3 regions of the Janthinobacterium kochi genome follow, and region 1 is predicted to be linked to each of the others. Evidence: predicted binding sites of a transcription regulator. Region 1 holds the regulator's gene; each other region holds the start of a gene.
The links. Region 1 encodes NrdR, which represses ribonucleotide reductase genes. Its sites were predicted from a motif close to CACNANATNTNGTG; they were not measured.
Positions count from the first base shown of each region.

Region 2: ACQ4WL_RS26835 (ribonucleoside triphosphate reductase) is a predicted target of NrdR. The motif match lies at 1,973-1,986, and genes of this name have one in related genera.
Region 3: ACQ4WL_RS06120 (ribonucleoside-diphosphate reductase subunit alpha) is a predicted target of NrdR. The motif match lies at 2,122-2,135, and genes of this name have one in related genera.

Region 1 covers NZ_JBNYXO010000015.1:75,270-82,820, forward strand. Annotated here, with positions in the region: gene tolA (cell envelope integrity protein TolA) at 1-896, opposite strand, end outside; gene ACQ4WL_RS24245 (ExbD/TolR family protein) at 945-1,385, opposite strand; gene tolQ (protein TolQ) at 1,401-2,090, opposite strand; gene ybgC (tol-pal system-associated acyl-CoA thioesterase) at 2,137-2,538, opposite strand; ZMP/ZTP riboswitch at 2,853-2,978, shown strand; gene glyA (serine hydroxymethyltransferase) at 3,090-4,334, shown strand; gene nrdR (transcriptional regulator NrdR) at 4,477-4,941, shown strand; gene pilV (type IV pilus modification protein PilV) at 5,182-5,766, shown strand; gene ACQ4WL_RS24275 (PilW family protein) at 5,763-6,740, shown strand; gene ACQ4WL_RS24280 (pilus assembly PilX family protein) at 6,753-7,409, shown strand; gene ACQ4WL_RS24285 (pilus assembly protein) at 7,406-7,551, shown strand, end outside.
Region 2 covers NZ_JBNYXO010000023.1:20,779-28,329, reverse strand. Annotated here, with positions in the region: gene ubiV (ubiquinone anaerobic biosynthesis protein UbiV) at 1-172, opposite strand, end outside; gene ubiU (ubiquinone anaerobic biosynthesis protein UbiU) at 299-1,336, opposite strand; gene ACQ4WL_RS26840 (hypothetical protein) at 1,498-1,914, shown strand; gene ACQ4WL_RS26835 (ribonucleoside triphosphate reductase) at 2,033-3,781, shown strand; gene nrdD (anaerobic ribonucleoside-triphosphate reductase) at 3,778-3,978, shown strand; gene ACQ4WL_RS26825 (anaerobic ribonucleoside-triphosphate reductase activating protein) at 3,968-4,675, shown strand; gene ACQ4WL_RS26820 (Pls/PosA family non-ribosomal peptide synthetase) at 4,824-7,551, shown strand, end outside.
Region 3 covers NZ_JBNYXO010000002.1:385,302-392,852, reverse strand. Annotated here, with positions in the region: gene ACQ4WL_RS06135 (PP0621 family protein) at 1-233, shown strand, start outside; gene ACQ4WL_RS06130 (sigma 54-interacting transcriptional regulator) at 348-1,397, shown strand; gene ampD (1,6-anhydro-N-acetylmuramyl-L-alanine amidase AmpD) at 1,397-2,008, shown strand; gene ACQ4WL_RS06120 (ribonucleoside-diphosphate reductase subunit alpha) at 2,391-5,342, shown strand; gene ACQ4WL_RS06115 (ribonucleotide-diphosphate reductase subunit beta) at 5,581-6,732, shown strand; gene ACQ4WL_RS06110 (SDR family oxidoreductase) at 6,818-7,551, opposite strand, start outside.

The DNA of each region.
Region 1 (7,551 bases):
CTACTTTTAATCTTTCGGACCGAAATAATTTCCCCAGTTGGCAGTTGCTCGATCTTGAACACGGCGCGCGGGTTGCCCGGCACGTCCGTGCTACCGCTGTACGCGATATTGCTCTTGATCTTGCTCGTCAGGGCAGCGACATAGCCGCTGTCCTTGCGTGGCGCGGTCGCTTTCGCGGCCGTGCCCGTTGTGCCATTGCCTGCCTGCGCCATCATCCGCTTCATGTCATCGGCACGCATTTTGTCGGCTGCAGCTTTTTCCGCCGCCGCTTTCTTGGCCTTGGCAGCTTTTTCCGCCGCCGCTTTTTTATCGGACAATTCTTTCTCGGCTTTTTCTTCCGCCGCTTTCTCTTTGGCTTCCTTGGCTTTCTCCAACTTGTCGGCCTTTTCTGCTTTTTCTGCTTTTTCTTTCTCCAGCTTGTCAGCCTTGTCTTTTTCTTTCTGCTTCTGTTTTTCCAGTTCGCGCTTTTCTTCCTCGCGTTCCTTCAATTCCTGCTTGCGGCGTTCTTCCGCTGCCGCTTTCTCTTCTTTCAGCTTGGCCTTCTTGCGCTCGAGGGCGATCTCCGCCTCGCGCAAGTCGACCTTCGGCTCGGGCGCGGCCACCGGCGGCGGTGGCGGCGGGGCCGGCTGTTCCACTTGCGGTTCCGGCGGCGGCGCCGGCGTCGGCTCCGGTTCCGTCGCCACGTCGGGCGGCGGCGCGGCCGTCTGCACTTTCATGTCCCACACTTCCGCTTCGACGGCGACAGGTTCCGTATTTTGCCAGTGTACGCCCACCCACAGGAAAAACAGCAGGCCAAGGTGCATCGCCAGCGCCAGGCCCAGCGAGGGCCAGCGGCTGCGTTCGCGCGGCACGCTGTAGGGCTTGCCGAGTACATGGTCGATTTGTTTGTTCTGCAAAGTCTAGTCTATCTAAAAACGGTCAAGTCTGGAAACAGGATGCTGTGCTTACTTTGTGGCCAGGCCGACTCTGGTAATGCCCATCTTTTTCGCTTCCGAAATGAGCTGGATTACATCGTCGTACTTGCTTTCCTTGTCGCCCGCAATCATCACGGGATAGTCGGGATTGCTTTCGTGCAAGCCGCGCAGCTTGCGCAGCAGGGCGTCGCGGTTCGGTTCCGTTTCCGGCGACAGCTGTTCCTTGCCGATGACGCCGATCGACAGCGAACCATTCGGTTTGAGCACGATCTGAATATAGTCATCGGGCGGTTTGGCCGACTTTTCCGCGTTGGGCAGGTTCACCACACTGGGATTGTTCGACGACGGCATCACCATGAAAATGATCAGCAGCACCAGCATCACGTCGATGTACGGCACGACGTTGATTTCGGACTTGAACTTGCGGCCACGGCCGCCGCGCATGCCGCCGCTATTGAATGAGGAACCCATGGACCTTGCTCCCTCTTAGCGCGACTGGCGCTGCAAGATGTTGGAGAATTCCTCGACGAAGCTTTCGAAGCGGATCGCCAGGCGGTCGATGTCATGCGAAAAACGGTTGTAGGCGACGACGGCGGGAATGGCGGCGAACAGGCCGATGGCGGTGGCGATGAGCGCTTCGGCAATGCCGGGCGCGACGGCGGCCAGGGTGGCTTGCTGCACGTTGGCCAGGCCGCGGAAGGCGTTCATGATGCCCCATACGGTACCGAGCAGGCCGATGTAGGGCGAGACGGAGCCGACGGAAGCGAGGAAGGCCAGGTGCGATTCGAGCACGTCCATTTCACGCTGGAAGGCGGCGCGCATGGCGCGGCGTGCGCCGTCGAGCACGGCACCGACGTCCAGCGCTTCGCGCGAACCGTAGGAAGCCTTGCCCTTGATGAATTCGCCCATGCCGGCGTCAAAAATACGCGCCAGCGCGCCGCTCTGGTCGCGGTTGCCGCTGGCGCTTTGATGCAGCGCATGCAGGTTGCCGCCGGCCCAGAAGCTGCGTTCAAATTCGATGGTTTGCTTGCGCGCCTGGCGCACGGCAAACATCTTGCGGAAAATGTAGGTCCAGCTGGTCAGGGAAATCAGCAGCAGCAGGGCCATGATCAGTTGCACGATCAAATGGGCATTGGAGATGAGCGCGAGGAAAGAAAGATCTTGTGTAACGTTCATTGGCTGGCAGTCTGTTGGGTGAATTGTCCGGGAGGGCGGGTAGGGTTCAGGTGGCGCGCATGCGGGCCGCGATTGCATCAGGCACGGCGCGCGGGCGCAATGCCGAGTCGACGCAGCCGATCTTGACGCGGGCCGTGTTCAGCAGGCGGTCGCCGCACCACGCTTGTTGCAGGAAAACGATGGAGGCGCGCCCCATTTTTTCTATGCTTAAGGTTAATCTTACCGTGTCATCGAGCCTGGCTGGCGCATGATAGTCGGCGTTGACGCTTTTGACAACGAACATCGCGTCATGCTGTTCCAGCAATGCCTGCTGGCCCACGTCGATGGCGCGCAGCCATTCGGTGCGCGCGCGCTCGAAGAATTTCAGGTAGTTAGCGTAATAGACGATGCCGCCGGCGTCGGTGTCTTCATAGTAGACACGTACGTTCCAGGTAAAGACTGAAGGCATGTTTATTGCGCCAGTAGTGAGATTGAGCAACATTTTACGCGATTTTTCTTCTTGTGACTGTGGGCGCTTGCTGGAAATCCATGCAAAAGCTGCATATAAGTTGCACCGCAGCATTGTAAATCCGAGCTGCACAATGGCAAGCTTCGTAACATACGCTTACATGCGCAGCCAGGTTTACGTCAAGCTTAAGCACTGCATGCTTACTCCCGGGCGGCCCTTGGCGGTGCCCGGGTTGCCATGGCGCGCGGCGATTATAGCTGCACCGTTGCATTCCTTGCTCAATTTGGGCACTTAACTTACAATTTGACTTCCATTACGTCTCACGTGACTGGCGAAAAGTCGGGCGATCCCCACAATGTGGCGATCGGAAAACCGGCGAAAGGTGGGCACCCACCGGGAAATGTGAGATTTTTCATCAGCCGTTCGCCTGGGTAGCCACTATGGAAAAGCACGAAGAGGCTGCCTGTCCAATGTTGTTATTCACTTAACGCCGGCTCCCCTCATTCGATCCAACCTGCCAGTACAAGCACCCTCATACTTGGAGTTTTTACATGTTTGCAAAAGATCACACCCTCGCCAACGTCGATCCTGAATTGTTCGCCGTCATTCAAAAAGAGAACACGCGCCAGCACGACCACATCGAATTGATCGCGTCGGAGAACTACACGTCGCCAGCCGTCATGGAAGCGCAAGGCTCGCAGCTGACGAATAAATATGCCGAAGGTTATCCAGGCAAGCGTTACTACGGTGGCTGCGAATACGTCGATGTGGCCGAGCAACTGGCCATCGACCGCGTGAAAAAACTGTTCGGTGCCGAATGCGCGAACGTGCAGCCGAACTCCGGCTCGCAGGCGAACCAGGGCGTGTTCTTTGCCGTGCTCAAACCAGGCGACCTGATCATGGGTATGTCGCTGGCCGAAGGCGGCCACCTGACCCACGGCATGCCGCTGAACATGTCCGGCAAATGGTTTGACGTCGTGTCGTATGGCTTGACGGCGGAAGAAGACATCGACTACGAGGCGATGGAACGCCTGGCCCGCGAACGCAAGCCAAAGCTGATCATCGCCGGCGCGTCGGCCTTCTCGAAAAAGATCGACTTCGAGCGTTTCGGCAAGATCGCCAAGGAAGTGGGCGCGTATTTCATGGTCGACATGGCCCACTACGCCGGCCTGATCGCCGCTGGCCTGTACCCGAACCCGGTGCCATTCGCCGACTTCGTCACCTCGACCACGCACAAATCGTTGCGCGGCCCGCGCGGCGGCATCATCCTGATGAAGGCCGAACACGAAAAAGCCATCAACTCGGCCATTTTCCCTGGTATCCAGGGTGGCCCGCTGATGCACGTGATCGCCGGCAAGGCCGTCGCCTTCAAGGAAGCGCTGAGCCCTGAATTCGTCGAATACCAGAAGCAAGTGGTCAAGAACGCCGACGTGCTGGCGAAAACCCTGATCAAGCGCGGCCTGCGCATCGTTTCCGGCGGCACCGAATCGCACGTCATGCTGGTCGACCTGCGCGCCAAGAACCTGACGGGTAAAGAAGCCGAAGCCATCCTCGGTTCCGCGCACATCACCTGCAACAAGAACGGCATCCCCAACGACCCGCAAAAACCCTTCGTCACCTCGGGCATCCGCCTGGGCAGCCCGGCGATGACGACGCGCGGTTTCAAGGAAGCGCAAGCAGAAGAGGTGGGCAACCTGATCGCCGACGTGCTGGACAATCCGCATGACGCCGCCACCATCGAGCGCGTGAAAGCGGCCGTGAAAGTGCTGGCCGACGCGCATCCGGTGTACGCATAATTATTTGTCCAGAATGTGTCATACAGAGTAAGATTCTGTCTGACACATTCCTTCGTGCCCAAGGGCGCCCGGAGTGATTCGGGCGCCCTTTGTACAAGGGCGGCGATTTCCCTCATTATTACTATAAAGTTGTAGCCAGCTCATGAAATGTCCATTTTGCCAGCACGGCGATACCCAGGTTCTCGATACGCGCGTATCGGAGGAAGGGGATGCCATTCGGCGCCGCCGCCGCTGCGGCAAATGCGACAAGCGTTTTACTACCTACGAACGCATTGAACTTATCATGCCTGCCGTCGTCAAAAAGAATGGCAGCCGGACGGAGTTCGCTGCGGATAAGTTGCGCGGCAGTTTGATGCTGGCCTTGCGCAAGCGTCCCGTCGCGGCCGCCTCCGTGGATACGGCCATCGCGTCGATCCAGGAAAAACTGCTGACCAGCGGCTTGCGCGAAGTCGATTCCGGCTATATCGGCGAACTCGTCATGCAGGAACTCAAACGCCTCGACAAGATCGCCTACATCCGCTTTGCTTCCGTCTACAAGAATTTCGAAGACCTGGCCGAGTTCCAGGATGCGATTGCCGAAGTGGGGCAGGCGCGCAGCAAGCCCTGACGCGCTTGCGCCATCCCTTGCCGCAGGCGGGGATGATGAACAGTCCCACTCCCACCACGCCAGCGTTCGCCTGGCAAGTCGCCTGATCAATTCAGGCGCTCTTTTCTTCTTCTTTTTCTCCTTTTCTCGGCGACGTTTGCGCTGCCTCATGCCTGCGCTTTTGCGCGCGTCTATCGTGTAGCTGGGCCGTGCATCCGCGCGGCTCCAGTCCGGGTTTCATTCTGTCAGCAGGAGAAGCTCATGCATAGCGGTACGCGTGGTCCCATGGATGGCAGCAGCCTCGTCGAGGTGCTGGTATCGCTGCTGTTGTTGGCGCTGGGCTTGCTCGGCGCCAGCATCCTGCAACTGCACTCCCTGCGCGCACGCCATGAGTCGGCACTGTTGTCGGCGGGCGTGCAACTGGCCGCTGGCATGGCCGAACGCATGCGCGCGAACAGCGTACTCATGCATGGTCCCGATGCGGGCAATCCCTACCTGAACGTGGCCTACGCGGCGGCGGACGGCGCTGAGCCTGGCGGCGGCGCGCCCGACTGTTTCGGCGCTGCCGCCTGCAGCGCGGCCGAGCTGGCGCAATTCGACATCGCTGAATGGAAGCGGCAGCTGCAATCGGCCTTGCCCGGCGCGCGCCTGCGTATCTGCCGCGACGCGCCTGCATGGGATGCCGCCGCCCAGGGCTTGCATTGGGCATGCAGCGGCGGCAAGGGCGCGCCCATCGTCATCAAGCTGGGCTGGCGCGCCCGCGTGCCCGATGGCTCGCCCGCCGTGAATGCGGCAAACGAGTCGCTGCCCAGGCTGGCATTCCAGCTGGACGGAGGCGGCGCATGAACGGCATGCACGCCCGCTGGCGCCGTCATCGCGGCATGAGCCTGGTCGAATTGCTGGTGGCCCTGTCGCTGGGCGCGCTGCTGATGCTGGCAGCCAGTAGCGTGCTGCTGGCTGCCAGCGGCAGTTATGGCGACCAGTTCGCCAGCGCGCGCCTGGACGACAACGGCCGCTATGCGCTCGACACCATCGCCCGCGCCGTGCGCCAGACGGCGTATGTGAATTGGGACAGCAGCGCCGCGCCCGTCGCCCATGCTGCGCACGACAGCGCGAATATCGCCGGGCTCGACGCGCATAGCCTGGGCAAGAACAGCGAGGGCATCAGCGGCGCGCTGCCCGTGGCCCTGCATGGCAGCGACGTGCTGGCCTTGCGCTATTACGGCGCCGGCAAGGAGGAGGGCGGCGACGGTTCCGTGCTCAACTGCGCCGGCTTCGGCGTGGGCGCCGCGCAAACGGAGGTGCAGCGGGGCTGGAGCATTTTCTACGTGGCGCAGGGCGCCGATGGCGAGGGCGAGTTGCGCTGCAAATACCGTGGCGCGAACGGCTGGGGCGCGGACGCCATCATCCGCGGCGTTGACAGCTTTCAGGTGCTGTATGGCCTCGACACGGATATGCCGCCCGACGGCGTGGCGAACCGCTATGTCAACGCCAGCGCGCTCGACGCTTACGATGCGGCGCTGGTGCTGGCGGGCGCGGATGCGGCCGCGCGCCAGCGCGATTTTCACCGGCGCACGCACTGGAAGCGCGTGGCCAGCGTGCGCGTGGCGCTGCTGTTGCATGGCGAGGCGGGCCAGCTGGACAAGATGGCGGAACTGGGGCCAGCGCAGTTCGACTTGTTCGGCAAGGCATATGCCGAGGCGCACGGCGCCGGCGACACAGGTGTGCGCATCGCGCGCGCGTCCTTGCCCGCCGCAACGCGCTCGCGCCTGCGGCAACTGGTGCAGACGAGCATCATGCTGCGCAACGGGCCGGTCTAGGGCGGCGCCACGATGGCTGGCGCGGGTACCCGCTGTTGCCCAAGCTGCTGTGCTCTTGGCGCGCGGCGGCGTGGCGCCACCCTCGTATATGTGCTGTGCCTGCTGGTGATCATCTTGCTGCTGGGCATATCGGCAGCGCAGATGGCCTTGCAGGGCGAAAAGGCGGCACGCGGCGAGCGCGACCGGCAAATCGCGTTTCAGGCGGCGGAGGAGGCATTGGTGGATGCGCAGAACGATATCGAAGGCTTGCCCGGCGCGCCCGGACGCAGCAGCCTCTTCGCACCGGGCAGTGCGGCAGGGTTCGCGCACGACTGCGGCGAGGGAGGCGCACTGGGCTTGTGCCTGCCCGCAGCCCCGGATGCGCCGGCCCTCTGGCTGAGCATGGACCTCGATGGCGCCGAAGGGAGCAGCCGCGCGGTTCCATACGGCCAGTTTACGGGCGCCGTCATGCAGACGGGGCAGGGTTTTCTGCCGTCGCGCCGGCCCCGCTATCTGATCGAATTGCTGCCATTTCACCCACCCGGCGCGCAGGCTACGGCAGTGGCTGGCGGCCTGGCCACGGAAAGTTATATATACCGCATCACGGCCATGGGTTTTGGCGCGCAGGAAAGCACGCAAGTCGTGCTGCAAAGTTATTATCGCAAGCAGGCGGCTGGAGCGGGGCCATGAGGGCCTTGTCGTTTGCTTTGCTGTCCGCTTTGCGGGCTGTCTGGCTGCTGCTGATCGGCTTGGTTTGCCTGGATTGCGGCGCTGCCGTCGCGGCCGCACCTCCCGTGGCGCTGGCGCGGGCCGATGCGGGCTTGCACGGTGC
Region 2 (7,551 bases), on a different contig from region 1:
GCATGTCGGCGATATCGAGCCAGTCGGCCAGGCGCACCTCATGCCGGCGCGAGCACACGGTTTCGCCCAGATACACGATATCGACGGCGGTGCCGGCGATCTGCTGGTAAAACTCGAAGACGGTGGCGCGCGGCCAGTAGTACAGCAAAGGACCCAACGATAGTTTTAGCATGCCTTTTCCAGTATTTTTTAAGTTACAAAACCGTAGCGAGCGGCTCGCGGCGAGGCCGAGAAGCGCAGCCGTGCTCAAGCACGGTGAGCATCGCAGGCCGCGCCCCGGGACGCGCAGTAGGTTTTGCTATTTCCAGGAGCGATGGTAAGCGCCTAAAGTGTGCTGCTGGCCCTCGGCCAGCTTGTCCATGGCCGCCATCCAGCCCGGCTTGACGGCGTAGCGCGCTTTGCCTTCGCGGCAGGCGTCGATCGCTTCGCGCCACACGCGCGTGACCTGCGCCACGTAGGCGGGACTGCGCTGGCGCCCTTCGATTTTCACGGCACGCACGCCCATGGCGATCAGTTGCGGCAGCAGCGCCAAGGTATTCAGGCTGGCCGGCTCCTCGATCGCGTAATACTCTTCGTCGTTGACTTCGAAACGGCCCTTGCACAGGGTGGGATAGCTGGCGTTTTCGCCGGGCGCGTAGCGGTCGATCAGCACGCCGTTCAGGCGCGACTCCAGGCCGTTCGGCGTTTCCAGCCAGCGCACGGATTTCGCTGGCGAGCACACGCCGTGGGTGTTCGGCGCCTCGCCCGTCGCATACGACGACAAGGCGCAACGCCCTTCTACCATCACGCACAGGCTGCCGAAACCGAAGACCTCGATCTCGACTTCCGTCTTGGCTATCAGTTGTTCCACCTGCGCCATCGACAGCACGCGCGGCAGCACGGCGCGGGCGATGCCGAAGTGTTCATGGTAAAAATTGATGGCTTCGTAGTTGGTGGCCGAGCCCTGCACGGACAGGTGCAGGCGCAGCTGCGGCTGGTGCTGGGCCGCATAGGCCATCAGGCCCGGATCGGCAACGATCATGGCGTCGATGCCCGCTTGCGCCGCGCGGTCGATGGCGCTGCGCCACACGGCCCAGTTGTGCGGCTGCGGATAGGTGTTCAGCGCCAGCAGCACCTTGCGTCCGTACTGGTGGGCATAGCGCACGCCCTCGGCGATGGCCTTCTCGTCAAAATTGAGGCCGGCGAAATTGCGCGCATTGGTGGCGTCGCGAAAGCCCAGGTAAACGGTATCGGCGCCATTGTCGACGGCCGCTTTCAGGGCAGGCAGGCTGCCGGCGGGGCAGACCAGTTCCAGCGGTCCGGCCACGCGGGTGGCGGGGGTAGATTCAAGCATCATGATGTTCACAGTCCTGTATCGGCTCAGGGGGCAGACTATAGCCCCGCCCATGCTGCCCAGTCCTTGACGCAGGTGAAGGAATGCATGCATGGCTGGCGCACCTTCAACTTGCTTGACCTGGCTGTAACATGCCCATCTTTCCTCCTGTTTAAGTGCCCACCATGACTCGCAAACCGCTGCTAATTTTCCTTCTGACCCTGTTCCTCACCGCGCTGCAAGTGCAGTGGGCCGGCCCGGCCGATGGCTATGACGCAGGTACCATCTCCGTGCTGTCGCCGGAAGTGCTGGGCGCCTATCCGGGCGTGCTGCTGCTGTTCCTGCTGGCCGTGTTCGCGCGCCGCCAACTGCCGCTGCTGCGTCAGGCCGCCATCTGTACGGGCCTGCTGGCCATCTACTGGCTGCTGGCGAACTACGTCACCTTCGATGCGCGCGTGGCCAGCTGGAGCACCTATACGCCGCTGGAAATCTGGGCCCACGTGCTGCCCGCCTCCGTCGCCAGCATCGCCGCCTGTGGCGCCGCGTTCTTTTGCGCGAGCTGGCTGATCCTGCGCGAAACGCGCTGGAACAAAACCGGTTGAGGTGGTTTTTTCACCTGGATCAAGGATACGCGAATCGCTTGCACGCCACCTTTGACTGCACTACATTTAGTGGATAACCTTCATAAAAACACCGTATGTTGTGTTTATTGGAGGTTTCATGACGACGAATGCAGTTTCTCCCACACGCGGCCAGGTCGATGTCGCCGCGTCCATCAATGAATACCTGGAACGGCGCGACTGGCGCGTGAACGCCAACGCCAACCAGGGGTATTCCCTGGGTGGCCTGATCCTCAATGTCTCGGGCAAGGTCATCGCCAATTACTGGCTGGACCAGGTATATCCACCGGACGTGGGCGCGGCGCACCGGGAAGCGGCGCTGCACATCCACGACCTCGACATGCTGGCCGGCTATTGCGCCGGCTGGTCGCTGCGCACCCTGCTGCATGAAGGCTTGAATGGCGTGCCGGGCAAGATCGAATCGGGTCCGCCGAAACACATGTCGAGCGCCATCGGCCAGATCGTCAATTTTCTCGGTACCCTGCAAAACGAATGGGCCGGCGCGCAGGCGTTCAGCTCCTTCGACACCTACATGGCACCCTATATCCGCAAGGACAGCCTGCGCTACGAAGACGTGCGCCAGTATATGCAGGAGCTGATCTTCAACCTCAACGTGCCATCGCGCTGGGGCACGCAGACGCCGTTTACCAACCTCACCTTCGACTGGGTCTGCCCGGACGACCTGCGCGAGCAGATTCCCGTTATCGCCGGCCAGGAGATGGACTTCAGCTATGGCGAGCTGCAGGCGGAGATGGACATGATCAACCGCGCGTACATCGAGATCATGATGGCGGGCGACGCCAAGGGCCGCGTCTTCACCTTCCCCATCCCGACCTATAACATTACCGAGGATTTCGACTGGCATAGCGAGAATGCGGAACGCCTGTTCGAAATGACGGCCCGCTACGGCCTGCCCTACTTCCAGAATTTCATCAATTCGGAACTCAAGCCGAACATGATCCGCTCCATGTGCTGCCGCTTGCAACTGGACTTGCGCGAACTGCTGAAACGGGGCAATGGCCTGTTCGGTTCCGCCGAGCAGACGGGCTCCCTGGGCGTGGTGACCATCAACTGCGCGCGCCTGGGCCATTTGTGGCGCGGCGACGAGGCGGCGCTGCTGGCCGACCTGGACCGCCTGCTGGAGCTGGGCAAGACCAGCCTGGAAATCAAGCGCCGCACCATCGAGGAACTGATGCAGCAAGGCTTGTTCCCCTACACGAAGCGCTACCTGGGCACCCTGCGCAACCACTTTTCCACCCTGGGGGTGAACGGCATCAACGAGATGATCCGCAATTTCAGCGGCGACGCTTACGACATCACGTCCGCCGAGGGCCATGCGCTGGCGATACGCCTGCTCGACCACGTGCGCGCCCGCATGGTGGCATTCCAGGAAGAGACGGGACATATGTACAACCTGGAAGCGACGCCGGCCGAGGGCACCACCTACCGCTTTGCCCGCGAAGACCGCAAGCGCTATCCCGCCATCCTGCAGGCCGGTACCAGCGACAACCCGTATTACACGAACTCGTCGCAGCTGCCCGTGGGCCATACGGACGACCCGTTCGAGGCGCTGGAGTTGCAGGACGCGCTGCAGCGCAAGTACACGGGCGGCACGGTGCTGCACCTGTACATGACGGAAGCGCTGTCGGATGCGAATGCCTGCCGCGAGCTGGTGAAACGCGCCCTGAGCCGCTTTTCGCTGCCCTACATCACCGTCACTCCCACGTTTTCCATCTGCCCGCGCCATGGCTACCTGGCCGGCAAACATGAATTCTGTCCCACCTGCGACGCGGAGCTGATCGCCCGCAAGCAAGCCCACCCTGTTCCATCACTTGAGGAAACACCATGAACGCACGTCCCGACTTCACTCCCGCCATCACCCTGCTCGATACCGAACGCCAGCGCTGCGAAATCTGGACCCGCGTGATGGGCTATCACCGCCCCGTCGCTTCGTTCAACATCGGCAAGCAGGGCGAATTCCATGAGCGCCAGTATTTTACGGAAGCGAGCGCCCGGGTTGGCCAGCCAGCCTGCCATGGCAGCTGATTTGAAAGTGGGCGGCCTGACGCCCTTTTCCGCCACCGACTATCCGGGCAAGCTGGCGGCCGTGGTGTTCGTGCAGGGCTGCCCCTGGCGTTGCGGCTATTGCCACAATCCGCACTTGCAGGCGCGCACGCCGGAAGGCGCCATGCCCTGGCAGGACGTCTTGACCTGGCTGCGCCGCCGCGTGGGCCTGGTCGACGCCGTCGTCTTCAGCGGCGGCGAAGCGTGCATGGACCCGGCGCTGGCGCGCGCCATGCTCGACGTCAAAGCGCTGGGGTTCGGCGTCGGCCTGCACACGGCTTGCATCTATCCGCAGCGCCTGCAGGAAGTGCTGCCCCTGGTCGATTGGGTGGGCTTCGACATCAAGGCGCCGTTTGCCGACTATCGTCATGTGACCCGCGTAGCCGGCAGCGGCGACCCGGCGCGCGCCTGCCTGGACGCCATCCTCGCCAGCGGCGTGGCCTACGAATGCCGCACCACCACCCACCCGGACTTGCTGCCGGACGAACGGCTGCTGGCCCTGGCCACCACCCTGGCAGCGAAAGGCGTCGACAACTACGTGCTGCAGCAGTTCCGCGCCGAAGGCTGCCAGGATGCGGCGCTGGCCGGCCGCCCCCTGCACGGCTATCCGGCGGCGCACACTGTGGCGCAAATCGGCGCCATGTTTCCGCGATTTACATTCCGTAATCATGGCAGTTGATCCTGCCGCCACATAATTGCCGAAAGATCCACAAAATTCCCCGTTCTGCAACGCTGAAATGTCTGGCGTGCTGTAAGGTATCAACTGTGCCGCGCACCACGCGCAGCCCGTCAGATTCCTCACACCGCATTACAGATAAGCGTCATCCATGAACGATTTCACCGCAGTCAGCCCAGGCACCCCTTCCACCCACGCCGACATCCTGTACGGCCCGCCGCGACCGGATCTGCTGCGCGAGGAAGTGCTGGCCGACCTGCTCGAGGCAACCGCCCGCCGCTGTCCCGGACAAACCGCCCTGATCGACGGCGAGCGCCGCATCACGTATGCGGAACTCGATGCGCAAGCGGGCCTCGCCGCGTCGCGCCTGGTGGCGGCCGGCGTCAAGCCCGGCGACATCGTGGGCCTGTGGCTGCCGCGCGGCAAGCATTTGCTGCTGATGCAGGCAGCGATCGCCAAGGCGGGTGCCGCCTGGCTGCCCGTCGATGAAGACACGCCCGTCGAACGCCTGCAAGTATGCCTGGATGACGCCAACGGTGCTGGCGTCATCAGTTGCGCGCAGTTCGCGCCGCGCCTGTTTGATGCTGGCATCAAACGCCCCGTGTGGACGGCGGAAAGCCTGCTGGCCCCCGCCGCGCCGGGCGAACACCTGCCCGCGCGCGGCGCCGTCCTGCCCGAACACCCGGCGTATGTGATCTACACCTCCGGTTCGACGGGCAAACCCAAGGGCATCCTGATCAATCAACGCAGCATCTGCCACTTCCTGCGCAGCGAAAACGCCGTGCTGGAAGTGATGCAGGACGACACCGTCTACCAGGGCTTTTCCGTCGCCTTCGACATGTCGTTCGAGGAAATCTGGATCGCCTACCTGGTGGGCGCCACCCTGTGGCTGGGTCCGAAGGAGATTTCGGGAGACCCGGAAGCCTTGCCGCGCGCCTTGGCAGCCAACCACGTCACCGTGCTGCACGCCGTACCGACCCTGCTGGCCCTGTTCGCCGCGGAAGTACCGAGCCTGCGCCTGATCAACCTGGGCGGCGAGATGTGCCCGGAGTCCCTGGTCGAGCGCTGGTCGCGCCCGGGCCGCGCCATGTTCAACACCTATGGCCCCACCGAAGCGACCGTCTCGTGCAGCCTGGCGCGCCTGCGGCCCGGCGTGCCCGTCACCATCGGTACGCCGCTGCCCAACTATGGCTTGCTGGTGCTGCAGGTGGCCGAGCCGGGAGAAAACCGTCCCCTGGTTCTGCTGCCACGCGGCGAGACGGGCGAGCTATGCATCATCGGCCCCGGCCTGGCCGAGGGTTACCTGGGCCGCTCCGACCTGACGCTGGAAAAATTCCTGCCCAATCCGTGGGCGACCAGCGAGGATGACGCGCGCCTGTACCGCACGGGCGACCTGGCGCGCATCGATGGCGACGGCCAGGTGCTGTGCCTGGGCCGCGCCGACGACCAGGTGAAAATTCGCGGCTTCCGCGTGGAACTGGGCGAGATCGAAGCCGTGCTGGCGCAGCAGGCGGGCGTGGGCACGGTAGCCGTGTTGCTGCGCAAGGATGACGGCATCGACCAGCTGGTGGCCTACATCGTCGGCAGCGACGAGGCGAGCGACGATGCCCTGGCCACGAAAACCTTGCGCGCGGCCCTGAACCTGCATTTGCCGCCGTATATGGTGCCGGGCCGTTTTGAATTGCTGCCGCTGATGCCGCGCCTCACTTCCGGCAAGATCGACAGGAAGACGCTGAAGGCCATGCCGCTCTCGACGCCGCCGGCAGGCGAGGCGGGCGAATCGGACGTGCCGGAAACGCCGGCCGAAGCGGCCCTGTTCGCGGCGCTGGCCAAGCTGTTCCCGGGCCAGCCGATACGGCGCCAGTTTGACTTCTTCAGCGACCTCGGTGGCCACTCCTTCCTGGCCGCCCGCCTGGCGTCCGCCCTGCGCGCCAATCCGGCTTACGCCCACATGACGGTGCGCGACATTTATCACAATCGCCAGATCGGCAAGATCGCCGCCGTGCTGAACGAAGCGCCCGCGCTGGCCACGCCGGAAGCGGATTGGACGCCGCCATCGGCCATGAAGCGCTGGCTGTGCGGCGCGGCCCAGGCGGCGGCCGTGCCGGGCCTCGTCACCTTGCGCATGGCGCAGTGGATGGCGCCGTTTTTCACCTACCACTTCTTCACGGGCGACTCGGGCGACACCGTGCCGCGCGCCATCGCCGCCTCGATCGGCGTGTTCCTGCTGGCGACATTGGCCGAATTTGCCATCGCGATTGCCGGCAAGTGGCTGATCGCCGGGCGTTTGAAACCGGGTAGCTATCCGCTGTGGGGCGTCACCTACTACCGCTGGTGGCTGGCCGACCGCCTGGTCGAATCGGCGCCCGCCTATCTGCTCAGCGGCTCGTCGCTGAATAGCTGGTGGCTGCGCGCGCTGGGCGCGAAAGTGGGCAAGGAAGTGGTCATCGGCTCGATGACCCTGCGCGCGCCCGACTTGCTGGTCATCGGCGACAACGTCAGCGTGGGCAATGCCGTCAACTTTGAAAACGCCCGCGTGGAACGGGGCCGCTTGCTGCTGGGCCAGATCAGCATCGGCGACGATGCCTGCATCAGCTCTTACGCGATTTTGGAAGGCAATACCAGCGTAGGCGCCTTCGGCCACCTGGAGGGCCAGTCGGCGCTGGCCGATGGCGTGAGCGTGCCGGCGGGCAGGGTCTGGACCGGTTCCCCCGCGCGCGACATCGGCCCCTACGACCCGGCCAGCCAGCCGCCGCGCCCCGCCGTCTCGCGCCTGCGCCTGACGGGCGAAACCCTGTTCTTCTGCTTCGGCATGGTCTTGATCGCCGTGCTGTTCTTCATGCCCGTCTTCCCCAGCTTCGTGCTGATCGACTGGTTCG
Region 3 (7,551 bases), on a different contig from region 1:
TGTTCCTGGTGCTGTTTGCCATCCGCAGCAAGATCCGGGGCATGCAGCAGCGGGCCCGTGCGCAGCAACAGCAACAGCAGCCCAATCCGTTTGCGCCGCCGGGCCGGCCACAGGAATTGCCGGATGCGGAGCTGATGCTGTGTTGCGCCCATTGCGGCGTGTATTACCCGGCCTCCGAAAACGTGCAGGCCAAGGGCCACGATTACTGCAGCCACGCGCACGCCACGCTGTAAGGGCAGGCCCGCGCCGCATTGCTCATCCGTATCGTATCGTCTTCCGGCAGCAGTCCGGCGTAGCATCTGCAGTAAGCGGTTCGCCACCGCCCTTGCAGAAAGGCGCGCTCCCCTATGCCCAGTCCCAAGCTGCAGACCGCGACCGCCGCCGGCAAGACGGTGGCCAGCGGCCTGCCGTCCGCGCCGCAACTATGTGGCCATTCACTGCCCATGCAGGCGTTGCGCGCGCAGATCGGCCGCATCGCCCTGTGCGGCGCGCCGGTGGCCATCCGCGGCGAATCGGGCAGCGGCAAGGAACTGGCGGCGCGCGCCATCCACGCGCAGGGGGCGCGCGCCAGCGGCCCGTTTATCGCCGTCAACTGCGGTGCCATTCCCGAAGCGCTGATGGAAGCCGAATTCTTCGGCTGCCGGCCGGGCGCCTATACTGGCGCGCTGCACGAACGCCAGGGATTGTTCCAGGCGGCCCATGGCGGCAGTTTGTTGCTTGATGAAGTCGATGATTTGCCGCTGGCCATGCAGGTGAAGCTGTTGCGCGTGCTGCAGGAGCGCCGCGTGCGCAAGCTGGGCGGCAGTAGCGACGAAGCCGTTGACGTGCGCATCCTGTGCGCCAGCCAGCATGGCCTGGCGCGCGGTGTGGCCGCCGGCACGTTTCGCCAGGATCTGTTTTACCGCCTCAATGTAATCGAGTTGGCGCTGCCGCCGTTGCGTGAGCGGCGTGGCGATCTGCAGATATTATGTGAAGTAATCCTGGCGCGTCTGGCACCGGGCCAGGCCGTGAGCCTGGCGCCACCGGTGCTGGCGGCCCTGGCAGCGTATGCGTTTCCGGGCAATGTGCGCGAACTGGAAAATATGCTGGAACGGGCGCTGGCCTTTGCTGATGGCGGCGTGATCGCGCTCGACGGGCTGGGCTTGCAGTCGCCGGCGGGGATCACCCCGTTGCGGGCGGCGCCGGGCTTGCCGGAACGGCAATTGTGCCTGCCGGGCATGGACGTGTGCAGTGTGCCGCTGGATGTGTATTTGCGCCAGGCCGAGCGCGACATGATCATGCAGGCGCTGGCACAGGCGCGCTATCACCGCGCACGGGCGGCGCGCCAGCTGGGCCTGAGCGTGCGCCAGCTGCGTTACCGCATGCAGAAATTGACGATACTGGAAGCGCTACCTTGATGACAGCATGGACGATAGATGAAGACGGCTGGTGCGACGGCGCGCTGCGCTATGATTCGCCGCACCAGGATGCGCGCCCGGACGGTGCGCAAGTCGACTTGCTGGTGATCCATAACATCAGCTTGCCGGGCGGCCACTTTGGCGGACCGCATGTGTCGGACTTGTTTACCGGCCGGGTAGATTATAATGCCGATCCTTCTTTCGCCGACCTGCGTGGCTTGCAGGTGTCGGCGCACTTTTTTGTGCGGCGCGATGGTGCGCTGTTGCAATATGTTTCTGTTGATCAACGTGCCTGGCATGCTGGCGCGTCCACATTCGAAGGACGTCCGCAGTGCAATGACTATTCCATCGGTATCGAAATGGAAGGCGCGGACTTTGTCCCCTTCCAGGCGCAGCAATACCGCGTGCTGGCGGCGTTGACGGCGGCGCTGGTGGCGCGCTATGACTTGTCCCAGGTGCGCGGCCACGAGCATATTGCGCCGGGGAGGAAAACGGATCCGGGAGCGTTTTTTGACTGGCATTTTTATCAAGAATGCTGGTTGGAAACTGTGCGCGGGCAGCCTGCGTTAGCGCTTACTACGCGGGGATTGGGCTTTCCATCCATGCCCTGAAAAGTCAACCGAAATCGTATATGAAAATACAAAAAATTACGCTGACGGATGCCGGAAAACTATTGCATCGCCTTTCGATGGGCACTACAATTAGTACATAACTTGGATTTAAAGACTATATGTAGTGCCATCACAGACGTTTTCAGAAATATTACCAAAGCTACCCTGTTTGTTGATATGGCAACGGGAACTGGCGTTTCATCACCCTTGATCGTGTTTCGCGCCAGCCGGGCTGTACAGGTTGGCCGTATGATTTCTGGCTGTGAATTACTTACTATTTAGCAACAAACACCTGAAGAAACCCTGACCATCGGGCGTTCTATTCAACAACACACGCGGCAGCAAAACTGCAGGCTGACTTTAGCTGACAACGGGAGCTTCAATGCAATCACCACAAGATATTTCCATCCATCCAACGCCAGTATCGCCAGCGCCAGGCGCGGCCAATAGCGTGGCGAGCACGGGCGCGGCATTGGGCGACTATCGCATCCTCCGCCGCAACGGCGCGGTGGTGGCATTTGAGCCTTCGAAGATCGCAATCGCCATGACCAAGGCGTTTTTGGCCGTTAACGGCGGCCAGGGCGCAGCCTCGGCGCGCATCCGCGAACTGGTGGAACAGCTGACCGACGGCGTTGTCGCCGCGCTGGTGCGCCGCCAGCCGGGGGGCGGCACCTTCCATATCGAAGACGTGCAAGACCAGGTGGAACTGTCGCTGATGCGTTCGGGCGAGCACGACGTGGCGCGTGCCTATGTGCTGTACCGTGCCAAGCACATGGAAGAGCGCCGTCTGCAGAAGGAAGCGCTGGGCGCTTCCGCGCAAGTGACCGCACCCCAGCTGAACGTGCTCGATAACGGCGTGCGCCGTCTGCTCGACATGCAGGAAGTGCGCGACCTGATCAATGCCGCCTGCGCAGGCCTGGAAAAGCACGTCGATGCCGACGCCATTCTGGCTGAAACGGTGAAGAACCTGTACGACGGCGTGCCCGTCGAAGAGCTGCACAAGTCGGCCATCCTGGCGGCGCGCGCGCTGATGGAAAAAGATCCGGCCTACAGCCAGGTCACGGCCCGCATCCTGCTGCACACGGTGCGCAAGGAAGTGTTCGGCAAGGAAGTGCCGCAAGCGGCCGCTGCTGCCGAGTACCTGACGTATTTCCCGCAATATATCGCCAAGGGCATCGCCAACGAGCTGCTGAACCCGGTACTTGCCAGCTTCGACCTGGAACGCCTGGCGAAAGCCATCGTGGCCGACCGCGACTTGCAATTCGGCTACATCGGTCTGCAAACCCTGTATGACCGCTACTTCCTGCACATCCATGACGTGCGCATCGAAATGCCGCAAGCGTTCTACATGCGTGTGGCCATGGGTCTGTCGCTGAACGAAGCGGACCGCGAAGCGCGCACCATCGAGTTCTACAATCTGCTGTCCTCGTTCGACTTCATGAGCTCGACCCCGACCCTGTTCAACTCGGGCACCCTGCGCTCGCAGCTGTCGTCGTGCTACCTGAGCACCGTCTCGGACGACCTGGAAGGCATTTACGACGCCATCAAGGACAACGCGCTGCTGGCCAAGTACGCCGGCGGCCTGGGCAACGACTGGACGCCAGTGCGCGCCCTGGGCGCCCACATCAAGGGCACCAACGGCAAGTCGCAAGGCGTGGTGCCGTTCCTGAAAGTGGTCAACGACACGGCCGTGGCAGTCAACCAGGGCGGCAAGCGCAAGGGCGCCGTCTGCGCCTACCTGGAAACCTGGCACATGGACATCGAGGAATTCCTCGACCTGCGCAAGAACACGGGTGACGACCGCCGCCGCACGCACGACATGAACACGGCGAACTGGATTCCCGACATGTTCATGAAGCGCGTCATGGAAAAAGGCGAGTGGACCCTGTTCTCGCCATCCGAAACGCCAGATTTGCACGACCTGGTCGGCAAAGCCTTTGAAAAGGCTTACCTGGGCTACGAAGCCAAGGCCGCCGCCGGCGAAATCCGTTCGTTCAAGAAGATCGCCGCGCTGGACCTGTGGCGCAAGATGCTGTCGATGCTGTTTGAAACGGGCCACCCATGGATCACGTTCAAGGATCCTTGCAACATCCGCAGCCCGCAGTCGCACGTCGGCGTCGTCCACAGCTCGAATCTGTGCACCGAAATCACGCTCAACACGGGTCCTGACGAAATCGCCGTCTGCAACCTCGGTTCCGTCAACATGCCGGCGCACATGAAGGAAGGCAAGCTCGATCACGTCAAGCTGGCCAAGACCATCCGCACCGCCATGCGCATGCTCGACAACGTCATCGACATCAATTACTACGCCGTCGAGAAGGCGCGCAATTCGAACATGCGCCATCGTCCGGTCGGCATGGGCGTGATGGGTTTCCAGGACTGCCTGCACATGATGCGCATCCCGTTCGCCTCGGACGCTGCCGTGTCGTTCGCCGACACCTCGATGGAAGCGGTCTGCTACTACGCCTACCTGGCGTCGACGGAACTGGCCGAAGAGCGCGGCCGCTATGAATCGTATGCCGGTTCGCTGTGGGACCGTGGCATCCTGCCGCAAGACTCGGTGAAACTGCTGGCCGAAGAGCGCGGCGGCTACCTGGAAGTCGATTCCTCGTCGGCCATGGACTGGACGCCGGTGCGCGAACGCATCGCCAAGTTCGGCATGCGCAACTCAAACTGCGTGGCGATCGCCCCGACGGCGACGATTTCGAACATCATCGGCGTGTCGGCCTGTATCGAGCCGACGTTCCAGAACCTGTACGTGAAATCGAACCTGTCGGGCGAATTCACCGAGATCAACGGCTACCTGGTGCGCGACCTGAAGGCGCGCGACCTGTGGGATGAAGTCATGATCTCCGACCTGAAGTACTTCGACGGCAGTCTGGTGAAGATCGACCGCATCCCGCAAGACCTGCGCGACATCTACGCCACCGCCTTTGAAGTATCGCCAAGCTGGCTGGTGGAAGCGGCTTCGCGTCGCCAGAAGTGGATCGACCAGGCCCAGTCGCTGAACATTTACATGGCTGGCGCATCGGGCAAGAAGCTCGACGAGACCTACAAGCTGGCATGGCTGCGTGGCCTGAAAACCACCTACTACCTGCGTACCATCGCCGCTACCCACATGGAGAAATCGACCTCCAAGACGGGCGCCCTGAACGCCGTGGCCGTCGATGGCGGCATGTCGGCCAGCGCACAGAGCGCCCAGGCAGCGGTCGTGGCGGCAGCCGCTGCCGCCGTGGCACCGGTAGTGGCAGCGGCAGCGGACGACGCCGATGGCGAAGCCTGCTACCTGCGTCCGGGAGATGACGGTTTCGAAGAATGCGAAGCCTGCCAGTAAAAACCTGCTGCGCAGCCCCCTCTCGGGTTCTGTGTTGCTTACCGGCTCGGCGCCCCCGTACGTAAAGTACGGCTCCGCTACTCGACCCGATATCGGGCTTGCTCGCGACGGTTTTTAAAAAATTTAAAGTTGTCAGCCCGGCACGGTCGGGCTGATTCAATGTTGTTAATGTCTGTATTGTCCGATACAACGGGCCTGTTGCAGACGCCGGTGAACCGGCATGGAAAGGAAGAAGAATATGTCGTTGTCTTGGGATGATGAAACCACGTCGGCAGCTGTGCCGCGTCCGGCGCAGCAAGCGCCACTGGGAAATACCGAATTGAACCTGCCGGCAGGTGCCGAGCCGTCCGAAGCGAACGCCGAGCAAGTGGCGCGCCGCGTGAATGCCGACGACAAGCGCATCATCAACGGCAAGACGGACGTCAACCAGCTGGTGCCGTTCAAGTACAAGTGGGCGTGGGACAAATACCTGGCCGGTTGCGCCAACCACTGGATGCCGCAGGAAGTGAACATGCAGCGCGATATCGAGCTGTGGAAAAACCCGAACGGCCTCACGGACGACGAGCGCCGCCTGGTCAAGCGCAACCTGGGCTTCTTCGTGACGGCCGACTCGCTGGCCGCCAACAACATCGTGCTGGGCACGTATCGCCACATCACGGCGCCGGAATGCCGCCAGTACCTGCTGCGCCAGGCGTTCGAGGAAGCGATCCACACGCACGCCTACCAGTACATCGTCGAGTCGCTGGGCCTTGATGAAGGCGAGATCTTCAACGCCTACAACGAAGTCAAGTCGATCCGCGACAAGGATGAATTCCTGATCCCGTTCATCAACACGCTGACCGACCCGGCGTTTGTCACCGGCACGGTGGAAAACGACCAGAAGCTGCTGAAATCCCTGATCGTGTTTGCCTGCCTGATGGAAGGCCTGTTCTTCTACGTCGGCTTCACGCAGATCCTGGCGCTGGGCCGCCAGAACAAGATGATGGGCGCTGCCGAGCAGTACCAGTACATCCTGCGCGACGAATCGATGCACTGCAACTTCGGTATCGACTTGATCAACACGATCAAGATGGAAAATCCGCTGCTGTGGACGGCCGAATTCCGCGAAGAGATTAAAGTATTGTTCCTGCAGGCCGTGGAACTGGAATACGCGTACGCGGAAGACACCATGCCGCGCGGCGTGCTGGGTCTGAACGCGCCGATGTTCAAGGGCTATTTGCGCTTCATCGCCAACCGCCGCGCGCAGCAGATCGGCATCGAGCCGTTGTTCGCCCAGGAAGAAAATCCCTTCCCATGGATGAGCGAGATGATCGACATGAAGAAGGAACGCAACTTCTTCGAAACGCGCGTGACCGAGTACCAAACGGGTGGTGCGCTGAACTGGGAATAAGCCAGCCGATAGCGTCACAAGTCATGTAACAAAGGCCTCGCAGATGCGGGGCCTTTTGCTATGTGGAAAGCTTGTTGCACCGGGCTCACACGGTCGGGATGGTGCCGCCATCGATCACATACTCGGCGCCGTGGATCGACGCGGCGCGGTCCGAGGCCAGAAAGGCGACCAGTTCGGCCACTTCTTCCGGCTTGCCCGGGCGGCCGATGGGAATGCCGCCCAGCGTCTGCATCAGCTTCTGGCGGGCCGCGTCTTCGCTGATGCCGGCGTGTTCGGCCCCGCGCCGTATCATCGCGTGGGCCGCCGTGGTTTCGATGAAGCCCGGCGAGACGGTATTGATGCGGATGCCCTGCGGACCGAATTCCTTCGACAGCCCCTTGCTGTAGTTGCTCAGCGCAGCCTTGGCGGCCGCATACGCCAGCGTCGAATCGTACAGCGGCAGGCTGCGCTGGATCGACGAGATGTGGATGATCACGCCGTACTGGCGCGCCACCATCGCCGGCAGCAGGGCGCGGTCGAGGCGCACGGCGGCAAGCAGGTTGCCATTGAGCGCGTCTTCCCAGGCATCGTCGTCCAGGGCCAGCGCGCCGCCCCCGGCGGCCGTCGAGCCGCCCACGTTATTGATCAGGATATCGACCCCGCCCAGGCTGGCCAGCGCTTCCTGGATCACTGTGTCGGTTCCTGCGCGGGTACGCAGGTCGGCCGCAATGAAATGCACGCCGGCCGGCAAGCTGCCGGTGGCGGCGCGTGCCGTGGTCGCCACGCGCGCGCCGCGCTCGAACATCAGTTTCAGCGTCGCCGCGCCCATGCCCTTCGTGC